2 regions of the Clostridium carnis genome follow, and region 1 is predicted to be linked to the other one. Evidence: riboswitches for the same ligand, from Rfam matches in the RefSeq annotation. Region 1 holds a riboswitch; the other holds the start of a gene.
The links. Region 1 has a riboswitch for S-adenosylmethionine ahead of ACYQ1T_RS09680 (methionine ABC transporter ATP-binding protein). Riboswitches for the same ligand answer to the same signal wherever they lie in the genome.
Positions count from the first base shown of each region.

Region 2: another riboswitch for S-adenosylmethionine. It lies ahead of ACYQ1T_RS07900 (O-acetylhomoserine aminocarboxypropyltransferase/cysteine synthase family protein); the one in region 1 lies ahead of ACYQ1T_RS09680 (methionine ABC transporter ATP-binding protein).

Region 1 is NZ_BAAHYS010000001.1:2,010,371-2,016,150, forward strand. It holds gene malQ (4-alpha-glucanotransferase) at 1-882, shown strand, start outside; gene ACYQ1T_RS09670 (glycogen/starch/alpha-glucan phosphorylase) at 886-3,246, shown strand; gene ACYQ1T_RS09675 (DUF503 family protein) at 3,298-3,444, shown strand; SAM riboswitch class I at 3,565-3,752, shown strand; gene ACYQ1T_RS09680 (methionine ABC transporter ATP-binding protein) at 3,859-4,824, shown strand; gene ACYQ1T_RS09685 (methionine ABC transporter permease) at 4,824-5,459, shown strand; gene ACYQ1T_RS09690 (MetQ/NlpA family ABC transporter substrate-binding protein) at 5,525-5,780, shown strand, end outside.
Region 2 is NZ_BAAHYS010000001.1:1,649,873-1,655,652, forward strand. It holds gene ACYQ1T_RS07875 (N-acetylneuraminate lyase) at 1-457, shown strand, start outside; gene ACYQ1T_RS07880 (L,D-transpeptidase family protein) at 633-1,319, opposite strand; gene ACYQ1T_RS07885 (lactate utilization protein) at 1,485-2,123, shown strand; gene ACYQ1T_RS07890 (homoserine dehydrogenase) at 2,168-3,196, shown strand; gene ACYQ1T_RS07895 (5-formyltetrahydrofolate cyclo-ligase) at 3,242-3,799, shown strand; SAM riboswitch class I at 3,873-3,997, shown strand; gene ACYQ1T_RS07900 (O-acetylhomoserine aminocarboxypropyltransferase/cysteine synthase family protein) at 4,209-5,486, shown strand; gene ACYQ1T_RS07905 (homoserine dehydrogenase) at 5,511-5,780, shown strand, end outside.

The sequences.
Region 1 (5,780 bases):
AAAGAGTATGCAAATAGTAAAGGAATAAAAATAATAGGGGATATACCTATATATGTGGCAGAGGACAGTGCAGATATTTGGAGTAATCCTAAATACTTTAAGGTAGATAAAGATATGAAACCAACTAAAGTAGCAGGATGTCCACCAGATGCATTTTCAGAAACAGGTCAACTTTGGGGAAATCCTATATATAATTGGGACAACTTAGAAAAAGATGGATATACTTGGTGGATAGATAGAATAAGAGAAAGTTTAAAGCTTTATGATGTTGTTAGAATAGATCATTTTAGAGGTTTTGAGTCATACTGGGAAATACCTTATGGTGAAAAAACAGCTATAAATGGTAAATGGATAAAGGGACCTGCTATAAAATTATTTAATGCAATTAAGGAAGAGCTTGGTGAAGTAGATATAATTGCAGAAGACTTAGGTATGTTAACAGATGAAGTAATAGATTTTAGAAATAAGACAGGCTTTCCAGGAATGAAGGTATTACAATTTGCCTTTGGTGGTGATGGAAGCTATCTGCCACATAATTATACCAAAAATTGCGTTGTATATACTGGAACTCATGACAATGATACTATTTGTGGTTGGTATGATGTAACTGCAAGTAAAAATGAAGTTTATAATGCAAAAGAATATCTATCATTAAATTATGAAGAAGGAATAGCAAGAGGTTTTATAAGAGGAGCTTTTGGAAGTGTTGCATATTTAGCTATAACAACAATGCAAGATTTTCTAGCTTTAGGTAATGAAGCAAGAATGAATTTACCATCTACCTTAGGTAAAAATTGGAAGTGGAGAGCTAGAAAAAAATATTTCACACAAGAATTATCAGAAAGTATATATAAATTAACTAAGATTTATGGAAGGGTGTAAATTATGGATAAGGTATCATTAAAAACTAGCATTGAAAGAAATTTAAAAGTAAATCATTGTGTTAAATTAGAAAATGCAAATGAACATGAAATATTTAATGCATTATCATTATCATTAATGGAGATTTTAGTAGATAATTGGCAAGATACAAATAAAGTTTATGAGTCAGAAAAAAATGCTTATTATTTATCAGCGGAATATTTAATGGGAAGAGCATTAGGAAATAATCTTATTAGTTTAGGTTTATATGAAGAGGTTAAAGAGTTATTAAATGAGTTAAATATAGATATTAACAAAATAGAAGAGATTGAGGAAGATGCAGGATTAGGTAATGGTGGTCTTGGAAGACTTGCAGCATGTTTTATGGATTCAGCAGCAGCAATGGAAGTTCCGTTAAAAGGATATGGAATTAGATATACAAATGGTCTATTTAAGCAATATTTTAAAGATGGAAATCAATATGAAGAAGGAGATAACTGGCTAACTTATGGTGATCCTTGGAGTATTAGAAAAGATAGAGATTCAGTAATAGTTAAGTTTAAAGATATGGAGGTTAAGGCCGTTCCTTATGATACTCCAATTATAGGATATAAGTCTAAAAATATTAATACATTAAGACTATGGAAATGTGAACCAATAGTGGAATTCGATTTTAATTCATTTAATGATGGGAAATATAATAAAGCAGTAAAACTTAAAAATAAAGCAGAGGATATTTCAAGAGTATTATATCCAAATGATTCATCAAAAGAAGGAAAAATATTAAGGTTAAGACAACAATATTTACTAGTAAGTGCTTCTCTTCAAGATGTTATTAGAAAGCATATAAGTATTTATGGAATGAATTTTGATGAATTTGAATTAAAGCATGTATTTCAATTAAATGATACTCATCCTGTTTTAGCAATACCTGAATTTATAAGAATATTAGTTGATGAATATAATGTTACATTTGAAAGAGCAAGTGAATTATCAAGAAAGATTTTTGCTTATACAAACCATACAATATTAGCAGAGGCATTAGAAAAATGGGATGAAAAGTTAATGAAGAAACTTTTCCCAAGAGTTTTAACAATTATAAATGAAATAAATAAAAACTTTATTAAAGAATTGAAAGAAAAAGGATATTCAGATAAGGAAATTAAGGAATTTAGCATTATAGATGGTGGACTTGTAAGAATGGCTAACTTAGCTATTTCAATGAGTTTTGCTGTTAATGGAGTGGCACAGCTTCATACAGATATCTTAAAAGATATTGAATTAAATAATTGGTATAAATTATATCCAGAAAAGTTCCAAAACAAAACTAATGGTATAACTCCTAGAAGATGGTTAAGGTTATGTAATAAAGAACTATCAGCATTAATAACTGAGCTTTTAGGGAATGAAGATTGGATAAAAGATTTATCAAAGCTTAAAGAACTTGAGACTTATAAAGATGATAAAAATGTACTAAATAGATTTATGGATATAAAATATGAAAAGAAAGTACAACTTGCAGAATATATTAAAGAAACAGAAGGTATAGAAATAAATCCAAATTCAATATTTGATATACAAATAAAGAGATTACATGAATATAAGAGACAATTATTAAATGCATTTTATATTTTAGATCTTTATTATAGATTAAAAGAAAATCCAGATTTAGATATACCTAATAATACATTTATATTTGGAGCAAAGGCATTCCCTGGATACTATAGAGCTAAGGGAATTGTAAAATTTATTAATGAAATAGCTAAGAAAGTAAATAATGATAAAGATATAAATGGAAAAATAAAAATAGTATTTGTAGAAAACTATAGAGTATCTTATGCAGAAAAATTATTTCCAGCAGCAGATGTTTCTAAGCAAATATCAACAGCAGGTAAAGAAGCTTCAGGTACAGGTAATATGAAGTTTATGATAAATGGAACTCCTACATTTGGAACTTATGATGGAGCTAATGTAGAAATTGTTAGAGAAAGTGGGGAAGAAAATAACTTTATTTTTGGATTAAGAGTAGAGGATATAGAAAAAATAGAAGGAAAGTATGATTCAAAATATTACTATGAAAATGATAAGAGTTTAAAGAGAGTAGTTGATTCATTAATAGATGGAACTTTTGATGATAGTGGCTTTGGATATTTTGAAGATATATATAATGCATTATTAAGAGATGGAGATGGATATTATCTATTAGCAGATTTTAAGGCATTTAAAGATATGGAAGATAATCTTTTTGAAGCATATAAAGATAAAGAAAGATGGGCAAAAATTTGCTTTGAAAACTTATGTAATGGTGGCATATTCTCAAGTGATAGAACTATAATGGAATATAGTAATGATATTTGGAATATAAAAAAGATAAAAAACAATTAGTATTTGAATAATAAATTTAATATCTCTGTAGGTGAAATTGATTAGCAAGACATTCACCAAATTATTGTAATAGGTATTTCAGGTGTTTGTAATAACTCTGCTATTGTAGATTCAACTATTGAAAAAATAATTAATTTTATAGAATGTAATACTGATGCTGAGATAATGGAAATAGAAAAAGATGAAGATACTTTCTAAAAACTTTATTAAAAAATAGAGTCTAAAAAAAGATAATAGAAAAATAACAAAAATTATATTGACAAATAAAAGAAAAAATCGTATATTAATATAAATAAAACTTAATAAATTTTAAAAGATTTCTTATCAAGAGTGGTGGAGGGACTGGCCCTGTGAAACCCAGCAACCTATAATCAATAAATTAGGTTAATTTTAAATAGATAAGCAATAAATTTGGTATATCTAAATTTATTAAATATTTCTAATTAAACTATTTAAAGATTAATGTGGTGCTAATTCCAGCAGCTGTTATAGCTGAAAGATGAGAGGGTAAATTAACAGGCGATTTTTATAAGCACTAGAGATTTATTCTCCAGTGCTTTTTTTGTATATTAAAAAATTTAATTATTAAATTTAAATTAGGTGGTGAAATATATGATAGAAATAAGTAATTTAAATAAAAAGTTTGGGAAGTTAGAAGTATTAAAGGATATTTCAATAAATATAAAAGAAGGAGAGATTTACGGCCTTATAGGACATAGTGGAGCAGGAAAATCAACACTTTTAAGATGTATAAACGGATTAGAAGGATATAATGGTGGATCTGTGAAGGTAATGGGAAAGGAAGTAAATAAATTAGGGAATAATGAAATAAGAAAATTTAGAAAAAACCTAGGAATGATATTTCAAAACTTTAACCTTTTAAGTAGAAAGACAGTATTTGAAAATATTGCATTACCATTAGAGGTTTGGGGATATAAAAAAGGTTATATAAATGAAAAAGTAATGGAGCTTTTAAAGCTAGTTGGACTTGAAGACAAGGCAAAAGTTAAACCAAATAATTTAAGTGGAGGCCAAAAGCAAAGAGTAGCTATAGCAAGAGCTCTTGCATTAGAACCTAAAATATTACTTTGTGATGAAGCAACATCAGCTTTAGATCCTAAAATAACAAAGGATATTTTAGCATTACTTTCAAAAATTAATAAGGAATTAGGAATTACAATTGTTATTGTTACCCATCAAATGGAGGTAGTTAAAGAAGTTTGTGAAAAAGTTGCATTAATAGAAGGGGGCATTTTAAAAGCAGAGGGAAAAGCAGAGCAACTTTTTCTAAAACCAGGGGGAGCTCTTAAGAAATTCTTAGGTCAAGAAAATGATGAATTACTACCGACAACAGGGATTAACATAAAACTATTCTTTCCAAGTACATCATCAGAAAATGCACTTATAACAAAGATGGCAAGAGAACTTGGGGTAGATTTTTCAATAGTTTGGGGCAAGCTAGAGAAATTTAGAAATGATGTACTTGGAAGCTTAGTAATAAATATTAATGCTTTAGATAAAGAAAAAGTAATGAAATATTTAGAAGAAAAAAATATTATATTGGAGGTGCTTAATTAATGCTTGATATTCTTATACCAGCTTTTAATAAAACAATAATAATGGTATTGTTCTCTACAATATTTTCATTAATATTAGGATTTGTACCAGCAATTATATTAATAGTAACGGCAGAGGATGGATTAAAGCCAAATAAAGTAGTATATAAAGTTTTAAATTATATAGTAAATATTTTAAGAAGTTTTCCATTTATAATTTTAATAGTTTCAATAGTTCCAATTACTAAGTTTATAGTTGGTACAAGCATTGGAACTACAGCAGCAATAGTGCCACTTACAATAGCAGCAGCACCTTTTGTTACAAGAGTAATAGAATCAGCTTTAAAAGAAGTTGATAATGGAGTTATAGAAGCAGCAAAATCTTTTGGAGCTTCAAATACACAAATAATTTTTAAGGTAATGTTTAAAGAAGCAGTACCATCAATTATATCAGGATTAACATTAATTATTATAACTATAATAGGATATTCAGCAATGGCTGGAACAGTAGGAGGAGGCGGTCTTGGAGATGTTGCTGTAAGATATGGGTATCAAAGATATCAAACAGATATAATGATTGTTACAGTAATTTTATTGATAGTAATAGTTCAAGGACTTCAATCCTTAGGAAATTATTTATATAAAAAGCTATCTTAATTTAAATTAAAGTGATAGAAGCTCAAAAATTAAAAATAAGTAATAAAATTTAGGGGGTATTCAATATGAAAAGAAAATCAATATTAGTAACAGTATTAGCAGGAGTTTTAGCTTTAGGGCTAGTTGGATGTGGGGCAAAAAAGAGCGAAGGAGATAATAAAACAATTAAAATAGGAGTTACTCCAGTACCTCATAAGGAAATAGTTGAGCATATAAAACCAGAACTAGAAAAGGAAGGCTACAAATTAGAAATAGTAGAGTTTACAGATTATGTTACACCAAATACAGCTTTAGCAGATGGAGAGATTGATGCAAATTATT
Region 2 (5,780 bases), 360 kb from region 1:
TTTAACTGGAGTAAATCTTTCAGTAGAGCAATTTGGAGAATTATTTGAAAATGAAAAAATAATAGGTGTTAAGTTTACAGCAGGCGATTTCTATCTATTAGAAAGAGTAAGAAAGACTTTTAAAGATAAGCTTATTTATTCTGGATTTGATGAAATGCTGTTACCAGCAGTTGCATTAGGTGTAGATGGCGCTATTGGATCAACTTTTAACGTAAATGGGTTAAGAGCAAGAGAAATATTCAATCTTGTTAAAGAAGGCAAAATTGAAGAGGCAAATAAAGTTCAAAATATAACTAATGATTTTATAACAGATGTATTAAATAATGGATTATATAATACATTAAAATTATTATTAAAAGAGAAAGGTGTAGATGCAGGGTATTGTAGGGCCCCAATGAAGATGTACACTGAAAAGCAAGTAGAAAGAAGTAAAGAAATATCTAAAAAATATTTTTAGGATTTATTAAAAGGTTATTTATAAATAGCATTTTATTAAAAAAAGTTCGCGAGAAACTTTGAAGGATATTACAAAATTAAGTCAACTTTTTAATTTTAAATAATAAACCCTTATTAAATTAGAAGGAGATATTTGTTAATATTAATAAATATCTCTTTTCTCATTTTCTTTTAAATTACTCAAACTTCCATAAACCGATTTTATCAAGAAATTTCCCATCAATATCTAATCCTCCTGGTAAATCATTCTCTTCTCTATAATTACGAACAGCTAATTGTAAAGAGTATTCATAAATACCATTTGGTTCTGAATGAAAATAACCTAAAGATTTTAATTTCATTTGTACAAGATAAACATCAGATCCTCTTGAATTAGGCTTAATAACTCTGTTATAGGAAGAAAACCGCCAGTTAGGGCCACCAGTAATTATTACAGAGGTACCATATTCAACTAATTCAAAAAGTTCTTTTATATCAGTATTGTACATTCTTATGCATCCACCAGATGCTTGAGTGCCTATTGATCCAGGTCTATTGGTTCCATGAATACCAAATGTGTCCCAAGGAGCATTTAATCCTAACCAATAGCCACCATAAGGGCCAGCCATAAGAGCTTTACTAGTAATTTGCCAAGTACCTAGTGGTGATGGTGTAGTAGGTTTCCCTATAGCTACAGGATATACTTTTTCAAATTTATAATTATCCTTATTAATTAAAGTAAGAGTAAATGTATTTATATCTATATATATTATATAGTTAGTATCTTGAGAAGAAGTTTTTAAGCTTAAAGCTTTTGGAGTACTAAATGAAAGTACAACAAAATAAATAATAAACAAATATAATAAAAATTTTTTATTTCTCATAAAACCACCTCTCTCAGAACATATATAAATATATTTAAACAAATTAAATATATTTATACATAAATACAATTAATAAATATAAAACCGGTTTACTAAATGGCATTAAATATGTTAATATTAATGTATAAATTTGGATAGTATTATATAAGTTAAAGGAGAATTATAATGGATAAAGTTAAGAAGTGGAAATATGAATGTGATGGTAAAAAATTAGTAGGTATATTAAATGAGAGAAAATATAATGCAATTTATGTTGATAATATAGCAGAGGCAAAAGAGAAGGTTCTAGAGCTAGTTGAAGAAGGATCAAGTATAGCACTTGGTGGATCAGTTACTTTAAATGAAATGGACTTAGTAAATACAATAAGAAATGGTAATTATAATTTTTATGACAGATATCAAGATTTACCTTTTGTAGAAATAGTAGAAATAATGAGACAATCCATGGTTGCAGATTATTTAATTACTAGTACAAATGCAGTTACTGAAGCTGGAGAACTTGTTAATATGGATTGTTCAGGTAACAGGGCAGCGGGAATGATATTTGGACCCAAAAAGGTTATTGTAGTTGTAGGTGCAAATAAAATGGTTAAAGATATGGATGAAGCTTTAGATAGAATAAAAAGAGTAGCAATAATGAATGCTAAAAGAATAAATCATAAGACACCGTGTGCAGAAAGTGGAGTATGTGAGGATTGCTTTGTAAAGGGAAGAGTTTGTAATTATTTATCAGTAGTAAATAATGGCGCAAAATTTCCAGGTAGATTTACAGTAATTGTAGTTGGAGATGAAGTTGGATATTAAAAAATAGTATATAATAAACTTATAGAAATTGGGGAGGAGTTATTATGGATGTAGCTATAATAGGCTTTGGTGGTGTAGGGCAAGCTTTTATAAGTTTATTATGTAAAAAACGAGATTATTTAAAAAATAAAAATATTGAATTAAATATTAAATATATAATTCATAAAAGTGGTGGGCTTTACAACAAATATGGCATAGATATAGAGGATTTAGAAAAATTTTTAAAAGAAGGAAATTTGTTAAGTGAGTACTGTGGATATATAAAAAAAGATATCAACATAAATAATATAATAAAAAATAAAGATGTGGATATTTTAATAGAAGTAACAACTACTAATATAAAGGATGGAGAACCAGGGCTAACACATATAAAATTAGCACTTGAAAACTCTATAAATGTAGTAACAGGTAATAAAGGGCCAATTATATTAAAATATAATGAGTTAAAGGAAATTGCCTTAAAAAATAATGTTCATTTAGGAATAGGATGTACTACGGGAGGAGCTTTACCATCTATTAATGGTGGGATTTTTGATATTGCAGGAAGTGAGCTAATTTCTATAGAAGGAATATTAAATGGAACTAGCAATTATATACTTACACAAATGTATAAAAATAATATAAGTTATAAAAAAGCTTTAGAAGATGCTCAAAAATTAGGTATTGCAGAATTAGATTCTAGCTTAGATATAAGTGGATTTGATACAGCATGTAAAATAATAATATTAGGAAATATTTTAATGGGGGCATCATTAAACCTTAATAATATAGATATACAAGGAATTGAAAATATAACTATTGATGATGTAATAAGAGAAAAATCAAATAAGAGAAAAATAAAATTAATAGGAAAAGTATATAGTGAAAACAATATTATTAAAGGATACGTAAAGCCTGTTATAATAGATAGTAAACATCCATTATATTTTGTAGATGATAAAAATAAAGGTGTATTTTATTCTACAGATACATTAGGTGACATATCTATAATAGGTGGAGCTTCGGGAACTATTAATGCGGCAGCAGCAATATTTAGAGATATTATAAATATAATTAATGGGATATCGTATTAATATAAATTAGGATATTTAAGAATATAGTTTGTGGAGGTAAAATATATGGTTGCTAATAATAAAGTTAAAATAAGAAAAGAAGTATTAAAAGTAAGAGCTTTAATGAAAAAAGAAGAGAAAAAAATTAAAGATGAAATTATTTTTAATAAACTAATAGAAAGTAAAATATATATAAATAGCAAAAATATATTTACGTATATTAGTACAGAAGATGAAATAGACACAAAAAGATTCATAGAGTATGCACTTAAAGATAATAAGAAAATTTTTGTTCCTAAAATAATAAGGGAAACAAGAGATATGAAGGCTATAGAAATAAAGAGTTTAAATGAATTGGAAAAAGGTGTTATGGGGATTTTAGAACCAATAACATTTGAAGGTGAGATAAAAAAGGAAGGTATAGATATAATAATAGTTCCTGGAGCTGTATTTGATAAAGAGGGAAATAGAATAGGATATGGTGGGGGATATTATGATAAATTTCTTCTTAGTATATCTGAGAAGAAAAATAAAATTGCAGTTGCATATAGCTTTCAAGTATTAGATAAAATAAAAAATGAACCACACGATATTAAAGTAGATTATATTATATCTGAAAAATAAATAAAAATTCTAAGAAAAGTGTTGCATAAATATAGAAAAAATGTATAATAATTATATAATTAAATAAAACTAACTTTTATTAAGAATGGTGGAGGGACTGGCCCTATGAAGCCTAGCAACCTATTAGGAGATTGATTAAAGTATCAATTATATTTATGTGGTGCTAAATCCTGCAAGTGAAAGCTTGAAAGATAAAATGTTTAAAGTAATAAAACTATTGCTTAGAATTAGGTTTCTTAAGTTGCTTCTTATATAATAAGAGGCAACTTTTTTATTCTTTAAGAAATTATATTTACAGACTAATTGTGGATAAGTATAACATGTTAAGAAATATAAGTGATTTGATTTAAAGAATAAAAATAAATTAAGTTAACTTAACAGAAAGTAAAAATAAAAGGGGGCAATTAAAATGACAAAACAATGGGGCAAGGATACAATATGTATTCAAGGTGGATATTCTCCAAAGGAAGGAGAACCAAGGGTTTTACCAATATTTCAGACAACTACCTATAAGTATGAAGATCCAGATCACTTAAAAGATTTATTTAATTTAGAAGCAGTGGGGCATTTATATAGCAGAATATCAAATCCAACTGTATGTGCTTTAGAAGATAAATTTGCACAAATACAGGGGGGGATTGGAGCAGTAGCAACTGCATCAGGTCAGGCAGCCATATTATATTCAATATTAAATATTTGTAAGGTTGGGGATCATATTATATCTACATCAACTTTATATGGGGGAACTGTTAATTTATTTACTGTTAATTTAAAAAGAATGGGTATAGATGTAACTTTTGTTGATCCAGAAGCTGATGTAGAGGAAATATTATCAAAAGCAAATAAAAACACTAAATTAATCTATGGAGAAACAATAGGAAATCCAGGACTTAATATATTAGATTTTGATAAGTTTGCAAAAATAGCATCTAAATTAAAGATTCCATTTATAGTAGATAATACTTTAGGAACTCCTTATCTTTGTAATCCCTTTGAGCATGGGGTAAATATAATTGTACATTCTACAACAAAGTATTCAGATGGACACGCTCAAACTATTGGTGGAATTGTTGTAGATGGTGGAAATTTTAATTGGAGTAATGGAAAATTTCAAGATTTTGTAGAGCCAGATCCAAGTTATCATGGAATATGCTATGTAGAGACTTTTAAAGAGGGAGCATATATAAATAAATTAAGAGTAACCTTAGGTAGAGATTTAGGTGCATGTCAAAGTCCATTTAATGCTTATTTAACTAATTTAGGTTTAGAAACATTACATTTAAGGATGGAAAGACATTCTCAAAATGCTTTAAAGCTTGCTAAATGGTTACAAGATAATCCGAAGGTAAGTTGGGTTAACTATCCTTATCTTGAGAATAGCAAAGAGTATGAAAAGGCAAAAAAATACCTTAAGGGTGGCGCAAGTGGAATTTTAACTTTCGGAATAAAAGGGGATATAGAAGATGCTACAAAGTTTACTAAAGCTTTAAATTTAGTATCATTAGTAGTTACGTTAGGTGATGCTAGAAGTAGTATTTTACATCCAGCAACAACAACACATAGCCAACTATCAGAAGAAGAACAAAAAGCAAGTGGTGTAACAGCAGATATGTTAAGAGTTTCAGTTGGAATAGAAGGAATAGATGATATAATAGAAGATTTTGAAAATGCATTTAAGGTAATATAGAATTAACTATAAGAGGGGGATATTATGACTAAAATAGCTGTTATGGGGTATGGAGTTGTAGGGACAGGGTTAGTTGAGATAATTGATAAGAATAGAGAAAGTAATAATAAAGATATAATAATAACAAGTATATTAGTTAAGAATATAGAAAAGCATAAAGATAAAAAACATAATAATATTTTAACTGTAGATATAGAAGAGCTATTTTCTAAGGAAAGTGATATAGTCATTGAAGTTATTGGAGGGCTACATCCAGCTTATGAGTATGTAAAAAGAGCGTTGAATTATAAAAAA